One region of the Streptomyces sp. WY228 genome, then DNA from elsewhere that is predicted to be linked to it. Evidence: riboswitches for the same ligand, from Rfam matches in the RefSeq annotation. Region 1 holds a riboswitch; the other holds the start of a gene.
The links. Region 1 has a riboswitch for S-adenosylmethionine ahead of thrC (threonine synthase). Riboswitches for the same ligand answer to the same signal wherever they lie in the genome.
Positions count from the first base shown of each region.

Region 1 (7,559 bases):
CGACCTGTCGGTGCCGGGACCGGCCGCCGTCGTCGCGTTCCTGGCGGCCCTGGCCGAGCGGATCTGAGCCGGGCCAGGACCTCGGCTCACCCCTCCCGCAGCGCCTCCAGCTGGTCCAGGAACCACTGCTGCGGCGGGAGCGCGGTCGCCGCCTCCGCGAGCCGCTTCGTGCGGCCCGACCGCTCGTCCCCGCTCATCGTCAGCGCCTCGTGCAGGGCCTCCGCCGTGCCCGTCACGTCGTACGGGTTCACCACGATCGCGTCCTCGCCCAGCTCCTCGTACGCCCCCGCCTCCCGCGACAGCACCAGCGCGCAGCCGTGGTCGGAGACGACGGGGACCTCCTTGGCGACCAGGTTCATGCCGTCGCGGATCGGGTTGACCAGCGCCACGTCCGCCAGGCGGTACGCGGCCAGCGAGCGGGCGAAGTCGTCCTTGACGTGGAGGACCACCGGGGTCCAGCTCTCCGTGCCGTACGCCGCGTTGATCTCCGTGGCCAGGGTCTGCACCGCCGCCGTGTAGTCCCGGTAGACGGCGAGGTCCTGCCGGGAGGGGTAGGCGAAGGCGATGTGGACGACGCGCTCGCGCCACTCGGGGCGGGTGTCCAGCAGCGTGCGGTAGGCGTGCAGGCCGCGCACGATGTTCTTGGACAGCTCGGTGCGGTCCACCCGGACGATCGTCTTCCTGCCCTCGCCCACCTGCTCGCGCAGCGCCGCCATCCGCTCGTCCACGTCCGCCTCGTGCGAGCGCCGGCGCAGGAAGTCCGCGTCGGCCCCGAGGCCGTGCACCCCGACCCTGGTCCGGCCCGTGCCGCCGAGGATCTCCGTACAGCAGCCGATGAACGCGTCCGCCCAGCGACGGGTCAGGAACGCGGCCCGGTCCGCGCCGAGGATGCCGCGCAGCAGCTGCTCGGCGATGTCGTCGGGCAGCAGCCGGAAGTAGTCCACCGGGGCCCACGGGGTGTGCGAGAAGTGGCCGATCCGCAGGTCCGGGCGCAGTTCGCGGAGCATGCCGGGGACCAGGGCCAGGTGGTAGTCCTGGACCAGGACCGCCGCCCCCGGCCCCGCCTCCTCCGCCAGCGCCTCCGCGAAGGCCCGGTTGTACGTCTCGTACGCCGCCCACTGCCGCCGGAACTCCGTGTCGAAGACCGGCTCGACGGGGGTCTGGTACAGCAGGTGGTGGACGAACCACAGCACCGAGTTCGCGATGCCGTTGTACGCGTCGGCGTGCACCTCGGCGTCGATGTCGAGCATCCGCACGCCCTCCTCGCCGACCCCGCGGCGCACCGCCTCGCGGTCCCCGTCGCCGAGGGCCGCGCAGACCCACAGCTTGTCGTCGACGGCGCTCAGCCCGGAGACGAGACCGCCGCCGCCGCGCTTGGAGTCCAGCGTCCCGTCCTCGCCGAGCGTGTACGTGACCGGGCCGCGGTTGGACGCGACGAGGACCTGGGCGTTCGAGGAAGACGTGTGCTCGGAGACCATGTAGCGGAACCTAGCCCGTTCGGGAAGCCGCCAAACGCCTCGGAGGGGCACGCGCCCCGCCCGCTCACGCCGCGTGGCGCTCCGCGTACTCCGCGATCTCCCGCATCGGCGGCCGCTCCTCCGTGTCCACCGCATGGGTGCGCGGCACGAAGCCGTCCTCGCCGCGTTCGAACTGGGTCAGCGCGGGCCGCACCAGATGGCCACGGGAGAGCCGCAGCTGCGCCGTGCGGTAGATCGCCGCCGCCATCCGGCCCAGCGCCTGCCCGTCCTGGTGGCGGTGGATGCGTACGCCGACGTCGACCTGGCCCAGCGCGTCCAGGCCCACCGTGTGCAGGGCGTCCACCAGCAGGCCCAGCTCCACTCCGTAACCGACCGGGAACGGCAGCCGCTCCAGCAGGGACCGCCGCACCGCGTACTCGCCGCCCAGCGGCTGTACGAATCCGGCCAGCTGCGGCCAGTGCAGATTGAGCAGCGGCCGTGCCACCAGTTCGGTGACCCGGCCGCCCTGACCTGCCCTGTCGCCGAGCGGACGGTCGTACATCGCCTTGACGAACTGGACCGTGGGGTCGGTGAGCAGCGGGCCGATCGTGCCCGAGACGAAGTCCGCCGAGAAGTCCTTGAGGTCGGCGTCCACGAAGCAGACGATCTCGCCGCTGGTCACCAGGAGCGACCGCCACAGCACCTCGCCCTTGCCGGGCAGGGCCGGGATCCGGGGCAGGATCGCGTCCCGGTGGACCACCCGCGCGCCCGCCGCCCGGGCCACGGCGGCGGTGGCGTCGGTGGAGCCGGAGTCGATCACCACGAGCTCGTCGACCAGCCGGACCTTCTCCATCAGCTCCCGGCGGATCGTCGCCACGATCGCGCCGACCGTGGCCTCCTCGTTCAGCGCGGGCAGGACCACGCTCACCGACGTACGGCGCGGATCGGCGTCCCGGGCGTCGGTGAGCCGGTTCAGCGGGCGGTCGCCGGACGACCAGGAACGCCTGGTCAGCCAGCGTTCCACCTCTTCGAGCACGGTCGGCACTCCCTGTGTGTGATCCATCTCGCGGTTCGGACGACTATCTCAACGGTCCGATGCTTCGGTTACAGTCTTGAACAACGCGTATGGCCGTCGCATGTCGGGGTCGGACCGCACATAAACGCCTGGATCGAAGATCCAGCGCCATAGAGCTCATCCAGAGGGACTGAGGGAACGGCCCGTTGAAGTCCCGGCAACCCTCCTGCCGACCGCGAGGTCACGGTGGGGAAGGTGCCAATTCCGTCTTGTGGCGAAATGCGTCGCAAGGAAGATGAGGAGAAAGGGCCTCCGCCATCATGGCTGTTCAGACCGTTGCAGGTAATGCCACCACCGCCCCCGTGGACCTCGGTCCCGCCGCGGCGCTTTCCTGCCGCGAGTGCGGCGAGCGTTTCGAGCTCGGCCCCCTTTTCGCCTGTGCGTCCTGTTTCGGACCGCTGGAAGTGGCCTACGACCTGCCCACCGGCTCCCCGGAGGAGCTGCGGAAGCGCATCGAGGCCGGTCCGGACAACATCTGGCGCTACGCACCGCTGCTGCCGGTGCCCTCCGATGTCGCGGAGAAGCCCAACATCAACCCCGGCTTCACCAAGCTGGTCAAGGCCGACAACCTCGCCCGTGAGCTGGGCGTCACCGGTGGCCTGTACGTCAAGGACGACTCCGGCAACCCGACGCACTCCTTCAAGGACCGCGTCGTCGCGATCGCCGTCGAGGCCGCCCGCGCCTTCGGTTTCACCACCCTCTCCTGCTCCTCCACGGGCAACCTGGCCGGAGCCGTCGGCGCCGCCGCCGCCCGCGCCGGACTGCGCTCCTGCGTGTTCATCCCGCACGACCTGGAGCAGGGCAAGGTCGTCATGGCCGCGGTGTACGGCGGTGAACTGGTCGGCATCGAGGGCAACTACGACGACGTCAACCGCTTCTGCTCGGAGCTCATCGGCGACCCGCTCGGCGAGGGCTGGGGCTTCGTCAACGTCAACCTCCGCCCGTACTACGGCGAGGGCTCCAAGACGCTGGCGTACGAGATCTGCGAGCAGCTCGGCTGGCGGCTGCCCGACCAGATCGTCATCCCGATCGCGTCCGGTTCCCAGCTCACGAAGATCGACAAGGGGCTCCAGGAGCTGATCAAGCTCGGACTCGTCGAGGACCGGCCGTACAAGATCTTCGGCGCCCAGGCCGAGGGCTGCTCCCCGGTCTCCGCCGCCTTCAAGGCCGGTCACGACGTCGTACGGCCCCAGAAGCCGAACACCATCGCCAAGTCGCTGGCCATCGGCAACCCGGCCGACGGCCCGTACGTCCTGGACATCGCCCGCCGCACCGGCGGTGCGGTGGAGGACGTCACCGACGAGCAGGTCGTCGATGCGATCAAGCTGCTGGCCCGCACCGAGGGCATCTTCGGCGAGACGGCGGGCGGGGTGACGCTCGGCGTGACGAAGAAGCTCATCGAGGCCGGCGTCATCGACCCGACGCTCACCACCGTCGTCGTCAACACCGGCGACGGCCTGAAGACGCTCGACGCGGTCTCCGCCACCTCGCAGGCCACGGCCACCATCAAGCCGAGCCTGGACGCCTTCCGCGCCGCGGGCCTCGGCACCGCCTGACGACCACCCCGTACCGAAGGAAGAAGGGCACCACCATGAGCGTCAAGGTCCGCATCCCCACCATCCTCCGTACGTACACGGGCGGCCAGGCCGAGGTCCCGGCGGAGGGCGCGAAGCTCTCCGAGGTCATCGAGTCCCTGGAGAAGGACCACCCGGGCATCGCCGCCCGCGTCCTGGACGACCAGGGCAAGCTGCGCCGCTTCGTGAACGTGTACGTCAACGACGACGACGTGCGCTTCGAGGGCGGCCTGGACGCGGCCACGCCGGACGGCGCCGGCGTCTCGATCATCCCCGCGGTCGCCGGCGGTTGCTGAACCGCCCCGGGCCGCTCCACGGCGGCCCCCACCGCACCTCTGAGTGACCACGATTGCCCCCTCCGCGAGAGAAGCGGAGGGGGCAATTCTGCATGGTTGAGCACGGTACAGTTGGGGAAGCCCCATCCGCTGCCCGTGCCGCCCGCATATGAGAATGCGCCCGGCCCCGATAAGAAGCAGCCAAAGTGCGTGAACCTCTTGCGGCATAAGTGCCCTTTGCCTGGCCCGACTTGCCCGTAAATCTCAGCAAACCCGCATATTCGCGTGTTCTTCCGCGCCCAGATTTCTCGTCCGATTGACCTGTTGCAGAGGGCAGTTGGGCGGATACATTCGGCCGCGGTCGACGCGCTGCGGCGCCGCACACCCTCTCCTGTCGGAGGGTGAGTTCCGACCCGGGTCCGCGAAGTGCGGTCCCGTGCAAGGGCCAGTAATAGGGGAGTTAGGCATGGCTCAGGGCACCGTCAAGTGGTTCAACGCGGAGAAGGGGTACGGCTTCATCGCGGTCGACGGTGGTGCGGATGTTTTCGTCCACTACAGCGCGATCCAGATGGACGGGTACCGCACCCTCGAAGAGGGTCAGCGAGTTGAATTCGAGATCTCGCAGGGCCAGAAGGGGCCCCAGGCCGACATGGTCAAGCTCGCCGTCGGCTGAGCTCGGCGCGGTCGTCCGACGACACCACTCACGCCCGTAGGGCCCGAACCCCGGATCAGGGGGATCGGGCCCTACGCGCGTCCGGTGGCCCGGTCCGGCGATCCGGTCCGGTGACCGGTCGCGGGGGCGCGCCGACGTCCGCATCCGACGCCGCCGCTGTCCACATCCGACGAGGGACGCTTGCACTCGCAGGGGTCGAGTGCTAATCATTGGCGTTAGCACTCTCCAGGTGAGAGTGACAGAACTTGGACCGGGCCGGTGAGGCCCGCAGGCGCGGTGGGGCAAGGAACCACCACGCACGCTGGCCGTCCGTCGCGGGCGCCTCTCGGTCCGGAGAAATCCACCCCTGTCCGGGAGGACCACTTCACATGGCCAAGATCATCGCGTTCGACGAGGAGGCACGGCGCGGTCTCGAGCGCGGGATGAACCAGCTCGCCGACGCCGTCAAGGTCACCCTCGGCCCCAAGGGCCGTAACGTCGTCCTCGAGAAGAAGTGGGGCGCGCCCACGATCACCAACGATGGTGTTTCCATCGCCAAGGAGATCGAGCTCGAGGACCCGTACGAGAAGATCGGTGCGGAGCTGGTCAAGGAGGTCGCCAAGAAGACGGACGACGTCGCCGGCGACGGTACGACCACCGCCACCGTTCTGGCTCAGGCTCTCGTCCGCGAGGGTCTGCGCAACGTCGCCGCAGGCGCCAACCCGATGGCCCTCAAGCGCGGCATCGAGAAGGCCGTCGAGGCCGTCTCCGCCGCTCTGCTGGAGCAGGCCAAGGACGTGGAGACCAAGGAGCAGATCGCTTCGACCGCCTCCATCTCCGCCGCCGACACCGAGATCGGCGCCAAGATCGCCGAGGCGATGGACAAGGTCGGCAAGGAAGGCGTCATCACCGTCGAGGAGTCCCAGACCTTCGGTCTGGAGCTGGAGCTCACCGAGGGTATGCGCTTCGACAAGGGCTACATCTCGGCGTACTTCGCCACCGACATGGAGCGTATGGAGGCGTCGCTCGACGACCCGTACATCCTGATCGTCAACTCGAAGATCGGCAGCGTCAAGGACCTGATCCCGCTGCTGGAGAAGGTCATGCAGTCGGGCAAGCCGCTGCTGATCATCGCCGAGGACGTCGAGGGCGAGGCGCTCTCCACCCTGGTCGTCAACAAGATCAAGGGCACGTTCAAGTCCGTCGCCGTCAAGGCCCCGGGCTTCGGCGACCGCCGCAAGGCCATGCTCGCGGACATCGCCATCCTCACCGGTGGCACCGTGATCTCCGAGGAGGTCGGTCTCAAGCTGGAGAACGCCGGCCTGGACCTGCTCGGCCGCGCCCGCAAGGTCGTCATCACCAAGGACGAGACGACGATCGTCGACGGCGCCGGTGACAGTGACCAGGTTCAGGGTCGCGTCAACCAGATCCGTGCCGAGATCGAGAACTCCGACTCGGACTACGACCGCGAGAAGCTCCAGGAGCGCCTCGCGAAGCTGGCCGGCGGCGTGGCCGTCATCAAGGCCGGCGCCGCCACCGAGGTGGAGCTCAAGGAGCGCAAGCACCGCATCGAGGACGCGGTGCGCAACGCCAAGGCCGCCGTCGAGGAGGGCATCGTCGCCGGTGGTGGCGTGGCTCTGCTCCAGGCCTCGGCCGTCTTCGAGAAGCTCGACCTCACGGGCGACGAGGCGACCGGCGCCAACGCCGTGAAGCTCGCGCTGGAGGCCCCGCTCAAGCAGATCGCCGTCAACGGTGGTCTCGAGGGTGGCGTCGTCGTGGAGAAGGTCCGCAACCTGCCGATCGGTCACGGCCTCAACGCCGCGACCGGCGAGTACGTCGACATGATCGCCGAGGGCATTCTCGACCCGGCGAAGGTCACGCGCTCCGCCCTGCAGAACGCCGCGTCCATCGCCGCGCTCTTCCTCACCACCGAGGCCGTCATCGCCGACAAGCCCGAGAAGGCCGGCGCGGCCGCTCCGGGCGGCATGCCGGGCGGTGACATGGACTTCTGATCAGCCACGGAGGCTCCGGCCTCCCCGCCTGATCCGAAGTTCCGCGTACGTCCCCGTACGTGCGCAGTACGTCCGCAGTACGTCCCACAGGGGCGGTATCTCCTTCACGGAGGTGCCGCCCCTGTGGCGTTCCCGGCCGCACTGGAACAATGCGGCCGGGGGGCCGGTGGACCGGTCGTCGCGACAACGGGGGACGGGACGGGGACGGGGACGGGGACGGGACGGGATGGCCAAGGATTGGAAGGGGGCCTCGTTAGTGCTGGGCGGGGCCGCGCTGTTCGTGCTGGGGCTGTTCGTCGTGGTGACCGGGGCGGGGCTCTCCGGCGCCCTCGGCATGCGGGTCGAGACCTTCGGCCGGATCGACTGCGACGACACGCGGACGAAGAAGGGGCAGACCGTCTGGCACTGCTTCGGCGAGAGCCCGGTCCAGCAGCGCGCCAACGAGGCGGAGCGCGAACGGGTGGCCCGGGAGGCGCTGCGCGCCCATGTGGACGGCGTGCCGCGGCCGGCGGAG
Region 1 is NZ_CP079114.1:4,744,023-4,751,581, forward strand. Features, by position in the region: gene otsB (trehalose-phosphatase) at 1-67, shown strand, start outside; gene KV381_RS20660 (trehalose-6-phosphate synthase) at 87-1,478, opposite strand; gene KV381_RS20665 (glucosyl-3-phosphoglycerate synthase) at 1,543-2,493, opposite strand; SAM riboswitch class I at 2,647-2,774, shown strand; gene thrC (threonine synthase) at 2,793-4,088, shown strand; gene KV381_RS20675 (MoaD/ThiS family protein) at 4,124-4,402, shown strand; gene KV381_RS20680 (cold-shock protein) at 4,848-5,054, shown strand; gene groL (chaperonin GroEL) at 5,423-7,045, shown strand; gene KV381_RS20690 (hypothetical protein) at 7,272-7,559, shown strand, end outside.

Region 2 (7,559 bases), 2.8 Mb from region 1:
GGGGCCGGGAGTGGCGTATCTGGCGCATGTGGCCGGGTTCGCGGTCGGGTTCCTGTACGCGTGGGTGCGTTATGGGCGGAGGGCTAGAGTGAAGGTTCCAGCCACCGAGGGAGACAGCCAGCCGTGATCACCGCGATCGTGCTCATCAAGACCAGCGTGGACCGGATTCCGGAGATCGCCGAGGCCATCGCCGCGCTGGACAGCGTCAGCGAGGTCTTCTCCGTCACCGGCACCTACGACCTGATCGCCATGGTCCGGGTCGCCCGGCACGACGACCTCGCCGATGTCATCCCCGGCCGGATCAGCAAGATCCCGGGCGTCGAGGGCACCGACACCCATGTGGCGTTCCGTACGTACTCCCAGCACGACCTGGAAGCCGCGTTCGCCATCGGCCTCGACGCGTAACTCCGGCACACCTCGGCCGGGGACGGGCAGCGCGCCCGTCCCCGGCCGAGGTGTTTCCGTACGGTCGCGTCCTCAGACCTGGGCGGCCTCGCCGCGGTCCGGGACGCAGCGGCCGTCCTCGGTGCGGTACTTCCACTGGGCGCCCTCGCGGACCAGCTCGGTCACCGCGCGCAGGAAGCGGTCGATGTGCTCGTCGGGGGTACCGGCGCCGAAGCTGACGCGGATCGCGTTGAGAGACCGCTCGCCCGGCTCGGCCTCGGGGGCGCCGCACTCGCCCGGGTCCTGCGGGTCGCTGCCGAGCAGGGTGCGCACGAGCGGGTGGGCGCAGAAGAGACCGTCGCGGACGCCGATGCCGTACTCCGCGGAGAGCGCGGCGGCGAAGTGCGAGCTGTTCCAGCCGCGCACCACGAAGGAGATGACGCCGACCCGGGGCGCGTCGTCGCCGAACAGCGAGAGCACCTGCACCTCGGGCACCGCCGCCAGACCCTCACGGACCCGGCCCACCAGCTCCTGCTCCCGGGCCACCAGGGAGTCGAAGCCCGCCTCGGTCAGGGCCTTGCAGGCGGAGGCGATGGAGTAGACGCCGATGACGTTGGGCGAACCGGCCTCGTGGCGGGCGGCCGTGGTGTGCCAGTCGACGTCCACACCACCGTCGGCGCGCCGGGCGACCTTGCGGGAGGCGCCGCCGCCGGCGAGGTACGGCTCGGCCTCCTGGAGCCAGTCGGCGCGGCCGGCCAGGACCCCGGAGCCGAAGGGCGCGTACAGCTTGTGGCCGGAGAACGCGACCCAGTCGACGTCCAGTTCGTCGATGTCGACGGGGTGGTGCGGGGCGAGCTGGGCGGCGTCCAGGACGATGCGGGCGCCGTGCGCGTGGGCGGCGGCGGCCAGTTCCCGCACCGGCCACAGCTCGCCGGTCACATTGGAGGCGCCGGTGACGCAGACGAGGGCCGGGCCGTAGGGGTCGCGGTCGGCGAGCGCGCGCTCCAGGGTCTCCACCGCCTGGGCCGGGGTGCGGGGCGCGTTGAGGTAGGTGACCTGGGCGTCGCGCCAGGGCAGCAGGGAGGCGTGGTGCTCGGTCTCGTACACGAAGACCTGGCAGTCGGCGGGGATCGCGGCGGCCAGCAGGTTGAGGGAGTCGGTGGTGGAGCGGGTGAAGACCACCTGGTCCTCGGCGCGGCAGCCGAGGAACTCCGCGACCGTGCGGCGGCTGTTCTCGAAGAGGTCGGTGGAGAGCTGCGAGAGGTAGCCGGCGCCGCGGTGGACGCTGCCGTAGTACGGGGCGTACGCGGCGACGTCGTCCCAGACCCGCTGGAGGGCGGGGGCGCTGGCGGCGTAGTCGAGCGCGGCGTAGGTGACCTCACCGCCGGTGACGAGCGGAACCGTGACGTCCTGCCCCAGAACGGGCAGCGGTGCACAAACCGACGAATCGAGGACAGCGGTGGAGACAGACATGGCGAACTCCCGTAACAGGCAGGCGAAATCCACGCGCCTGCGGATACGCGACGGCGCGGAGAAAGAAGGAAGAAGGTGCGCTGAAGAAGGGCGGTCAGCACAGGGCATGGAGAAGCCCTGGGACGAGCCCTAGGGCCTGTCGTCACATTCCCGTCGTCGCCCGAAGGGCGGCCGGGCGGCGCATGGTGCGTGCGATCGCAAGGCGCCGGAATGGTCTCGTAGCGGAGCTACTTGGCCATTTCGGCAACGCCGCGAGCGTGCGTGCCAGGCGTCGCCCGGCAGACGGGAATGTGACGACAGGCCCTAGCGCATTCGCTTGCTCACAGAAGGCTCCCTAGGGACCAGGACCCCGGGGGCTGGCATCCGCTGGATGCCGAGGGGCCCGCGCTTGCCGCAGACCTCGCTGCCTACGGCCTGGTCTTCACCCGGGGCACCCCGCCACGGACGGAGGGTTGCCGGACAGCGGGCCGGGGCCGTAGTCGCTGTCACTCATGACCTGCGCAGCATCTTGCCATACGTGTGCACACGCGCAAGGGCGCAGTCCGGCATCCGGACTGCGCCCTGCGTCACACCGCGTGCGCCTGGGACTCCGCTCAGGCGTTGCTCGCCGCGATCCAGCGCTCCAGCGCACGCTTGGCGGCTCCGGAGTCGATGGCCTCGGCCGCCACCGCGATCTTCGCCGCGAGCTGCTCGGCCAGCGGACCGGCGCCCGGGTCCAGCGCGACCAGGGCGGCCGCCGAGTTGAGCAGCACCGCTTCCCGTACCGCGCCCGTCTCGCCGTCCAGCAGGCGGCGGGCCACATCGGCGTTGTACGAGGCGTCGGCTCCGCGCAGCGCCTCGACGGGCACGATGGGCAGCCCGACGTCGCGCGGGTCGAAGGCCTCCTCGCGGACCGCGCCGTCGCGGACCACCCAGACCCGGGAGGTGGCGGTGGTGGTCAGCTCGTCGAGCCCGTCGTCGCCGCGGAAGACCAGCGCGGAGTTGCCCCGGTCGGCGAGCACGCCCGCGACGATGGGCGCCATCCGGGCGTCGGCGACCCCGACCGCCTGGGCGCGCACCTGGGCCGGGTTGGTGAGGGGGCCCAGGATGTTGAACGTGGTCTGCGCGCCGAGCTCCTTGCGGGCCTTGGCGGCGTACCGCAGGGCGGGGTGGAACTTCACGGCGAAGCAGAAGGTGATGCCCGCCGCCTCGGCGACCTCGACGACCCGCTGCGGGGTCAGCTCCAGGTTGACGCCGAGCTTCTCCAGTACGTCGGAGGAGCCGCTCGCGGAGGAGGCGGCGCGGTTGCCGTGCTTGACGACCTTGGCGCCGGTGCCGGCGATGACGATCGCCGACATGGTCGAGATGTTGACCGTCTTGGCGAGGTCGCCGCCGGTGCCGACGATGTCGACGGTTCGGCCGGGCACCTGGATGGTGTTGGCGTGGGCGTACATCGCGCGGACGAGTCCGGTGACCTCGTCGACGGTCTCGCCCTTGGCCCGCAGCGCGACGGCGAACCCGGCGATCTGCGCGTCGGTGGCCTCGCCGCTCATGATGCGGTCCATGGCCCAGGCGGTCTCGTCGGAGCTGAGGTTCTCGCCGCGCAGCAGGGGGTTCAGGAGGCCGGGCCAGGAGTGGGCCGCCACGCTGTCGCCGCCGCTCGGGGTCACAACGTTCATGGTCCGCTCCAGGGTCCACAGCCGGTCAGAAGGATCGGCTCCACCCTATCCAGCCGGGAGGACCGCGAAGAGCCCCGTCCATCGAGTGGACGGGGCTCTCGCGGTGGCGATCAGGTAAGGCGATCAGTGGTGGCTGTGGCTCTCGCTGATCTCCTTGTACTCCTCGGGGGTCGCCTTGGGGATCTGGTTCCCGTCGGCGAAGTAGCCCTTGCTGAGCTTGGCGCGCAGCTTCTGCACCGGGGAGATCTTGCGCTTGACGCCGTTCTCGTCGACCGCGGGGCCGAGTTCGAGCGGCGTGTACTGCTCGTGCGCCGTGAGCGTGTGCAGCTGCCCCTGGCTGAGCGGCTCGTGGATCTCGACGAACTCACCGTGCGGCAGGCGCTTGATGATGCCGGTCTCACGACCGTGCAGCACCTTCTCCTTGTCGCGGCGCTGGAGGCCGAGGCAGATCCGCTTGGTGACGATGAACGCGATGACCGGTCCGGCGAAGAAGAAGATCCGGACGAACCAGGTGATCGAGTTGATCGACAGGTGGAAGTGCGTGGCCCACAGGTCGTTTCCACCGCCGACGAGGCCGACGAAGTACGCCGTGATCCAGGCGACGCCGAACGCGGTACGCGTCGGGGCGTTGCGCGGGCGGTCCAGGATGTGGTGCTCGCGCTTGTCGCCGGTGATCCAGGACTCGATGAACGGGTAGAGCGCGATGACACCGAGCACCAGGCCGAAGGCGACCAGCGGGATGAACACGCCCAGGACGAGCGTGTGGCCCCACAGGTTGATCTCCCAGCCCGGCATCACACGCACCAGACCCTCGGCGAAGCCCATGTACCAGTCGGGCTGGGCGCCGGTGGACACCTGGTCGACCCGGTACGGGCCGATCCCCCAGATCGGGTTGATCGTGGCGATGGCCGAGATGGCCGCGATGACGCCGAAGACGAGGAAGAAGAACCCTCCGGCCTTCGCCATGTACACGGGCAGCAGCGGCATGCCGACGACGTTCTTGTTGGTCCGGCCGGGACCCGCGAACTGCGTGTGCTTGTGGTAGAAGACCAGGATCAGGTGCGCCACCAGCAGGCCGAGCATGATGCCCGGCAGCAGCAGGATGTGGATCGAGTAGAACCGGGCCACGAAGTCGTGGCCGGGGAACTCGCCGCCGAACAGGAACATCGAGATGTACGTGCCGACGATCGGCACGGACAGGATCGCGCCCTGGGTGAAGCGGACACCCGTACCGGAGAGCAGGTCGTCCGGGAGGGAGTAGCCGGTGAACCCGGTGAACATGCCGAGCACGAACAGCAGGAAGCCGAAGAGCCAGTTGATCTCGCGCGGCTTGCGGAAGGCGCCCGTGAAGAAGACGCGCATCATGTGCACGAACATGCCGGCCAGGAAGATCAGCGCGGCCCAGTGGTGGATCTGCCGGACGAGCAGACCGCCGCGGACCTCGAAGCTGATCTTCAGGGTCGAGGCGTAGGCCTCGGACATCCGGATGCCCTGCATGGGCTCGTACGGACCGTGGTAGACGATCTCGCCCATGCTCGGCTGGAAGAACAGCGTCAGATACACACCCGTGAGGATGATGATGATGAAGCTGTAGAGGCAGACCTCACCGAGCATGAAGGACCAGTGGTCTGGGAAGATCTTGCGCATGTTGGCCTTGGCCAGGCCGTAGATGCCCAGCCGGCCGTCCGCCCAGTCGGCCACCCGCTCGCCGGCCGGAGCCTTGCGTCCGCTCGCCGGTTCGGCGGCCGAGGGGTTCTTTGTCGCAGTACTCATCCGCGCTCCCAGAAGGCAGCACCGACGGGCTCGTCGAAGTCGCCGAGCGCCTCGAGGTTGCCCTCGCTGTTGACACCGATCCGCAGCTGCGGAAGGGGGTGGCCGGCCGGACCGAAGATGACGCGAGCGCCGTCGGAGAGGTCGAAGGTGGACTGGTGGCACGGGCAGAGCACGTGGTGCGTCTGCTGCTCGTACAGGCTGATCGGGCAGCCGACGTGGGTGCAGATCTTGGAGAACGCGACGATGCCCTCGTGGGCCCAGTCACGCTGGCGCTTGTCCTTGATGTCGTCCGGCTCGATGCGGACGATCATCAGGGCGGCCTTGCCCATCTGCGTCTGGAAGTCGTGCGCCTCCGGGTCGAGCCCCTCGGGCATGGCGAAGGCCAGCGACCCGACGGTGATGTGCTCGGGGCGCAGCGGCTTCATCGTGTTCATGTTGATGAGCTGCTTGCCCTCCGCCCAGAGGGTGTTGCGGAGCTTCTTCTCCGGCAGCGGACCGAGGTCGCGCAGCAGGACCACACCGGAGAGCGGCACCAGGGCCAGCGCACCGAACATGGTGTTGCGGATCAGCTTGCGACGGCCGATCGCGGACTCCTCGGCGCCGGCCGCGAAGTCGGCCATGACCTGGGCCTTGACCTCGGGCTCCGCCTCGATCGGGTGCCGGTCGGCGGCGACCTCGACGTCGGACATCAGGGTGCGCGCCCAGTGGACGGCGCCCGCTCCGATGAAGAAGAGCGCCGCACCCAGGGTGAGACCCAGGGAGAAGTTGAGCGCGCTCACATGGCCGAAGGGCCAGATGTAGACGATCTTGTCCACCGGGAAGATGACGTAGGAGGCGATGAAGCCCACCGTCGCCAGCATCGAGAGGGTGAACATGAACGCGACGGCGCGCTCCGAGCGGTTCGCGGCGCGTTCGTCGAGGTCCTGGATGCGCGGCTGGTGGGCCGGCAGTCCCGGGTCGGCGAACGGGTCGTCCGTACCCTCGACCGCGCCGTGCGCGGTCTCCTGCACCACGGGCAGGCTGTCTTCTGGAATCTGTTGGCTACTCATGACTTCTTGGCCTTAGCGGTGTGGGCCGCGACCCAAACGGCGACTGCGACGAGCGCGCCGAGTCCGAAGATCCAGGCGAACAGACCTTCGCTGACCGGACCGAGACCGCCGAGGGCCAGACCGCCGGGGCTCTCCGTCTCGTCACCGTTCACGGACTCGATGTACGCGATGATGTCCTTCTTCTCCTGCTCCGGCATCGTCGTGTCGGGGAAGGAGGGCATGCTCTGCGGGCCGGTCTGCATGGCCTCGTAGATGTGCTTCGGGCTCACGCCTTCGAGGTCGGGGGCGTACTTGCCCTCCGTCAGGGCCCCGCCCTTACCGGTGAAGTTGTGGCACTGGGCGCAGTTGGTGCGGAACAGTTCGCCACCGTTGGCGACGTTCGCGCCCGACGGGTCGACCTGCTTGTCGGTCGGCGTGACGGGACCGGCGCCGAGCGACGCGACGTACGCCGCCAGCTGGTCGATCTCCGCCTGGGTGTAGATGACCTTCTTCTTCGGTACCTGGGCGCCCGGCTGCTGCGCGGGCATACGGCCCGTACCGACCTGGAAGTCGACGGCGGCGGAGCCCACGCCCACGAGGGACGGCCCGTCGGTGGTGCCCTGACCGCCGGTTCCGTGGCAGCTGGCGCAGCCTACGGCGTAGAGCTTCTTGCCCTCTTCGATGGCGAGGGACTGGGCGGTTTCATCGGCCTGCGCCTTGCCCGCAGGCGCAAACGCGGCGTACAGCCCCCCGGTGGCCGCCAGCGCGAGGAGTAGTACGACGACCGCCGCCAGCGGATGGCGTCGTCGTGCGGAGAGCTTTTTCACGGATTACCCCGGTGTCAGGATCTTCTGCGTCGATGGTGGGCGGGTGCGAGCCCCGGTTACTTGATCATGTAGATCGTTGCGAACAGGCCGATCCATACGACATCGACGAAGTGCCAGTAGTAGGACACGACGATGGCGGCGGTGGCCTGATCGTGGGTGAACCTCTTGGCCGCGTACGTTCTGCCGAGGACCAGCAGGAAGGCGATGAGACCGCCTGTCACGTGCAGACCGTGGAAGCCGGTGGTCAGGTAGAACACCGAGCCGTAGGGGTCGGACGAGAGGGAGAGCCCCGCGTCCTTGACCAGCTCGGTGTACTCCAGGACCTGGCCGCCGATGAAGATCGCACCCATCACGAACGTGATGATGAACCAGGTGCGGAGCTTCTTCACATCGCCCCGCTCGGCGGCGAAGACGCC
Region 2 is NZ_CP079114.1:1,987,638-1,995,196, forward strand. Features, by position in the region: gene KV381_RS08510 (rhomboid family intramembrane serine protease) at 1-127, shown strand, start outside; gene KV381_RS08515 (Lrp/AsnC family transcriptional regulator) at 124-405, shown strand; gene KV381_RS08520 (aminotransferase class V-fold PLP-dependent enzyme) at 478-1,857, opposite strand; SAM riboswitch class IV at 2,237-2,354, opposite strand; gene trpD (anthranilate phosphoribosyltransferase) at 2,451-3,515, opposite strand; gene KV381_RS08530 (cytochrome bc complex cytochrome b subunit) at 3,639-5,288, opposite strand; gene KV381_RS08535 (ubiquinol-cytochrome c reductase iron-sulfur subunit) at 5,285-6,337, opposite strand; gene KV381_RS08540 (c-type cytochrome) at 6,334-7,143, opposite strand; gene KV381_RS08545 (heme-copper oxidase subunit III) at 7,200-7,559, opposite strand, start outside.
Region 2: it holds a riboswitch for S-adenosylmethionine, as region 1 does, so the genes downstream of both, KV381_RS08520 (aminotransferase class V-fold PLP-dependent enzyme) here and thrC (threonine synthase) in region 1, are expected to answer to the same signal.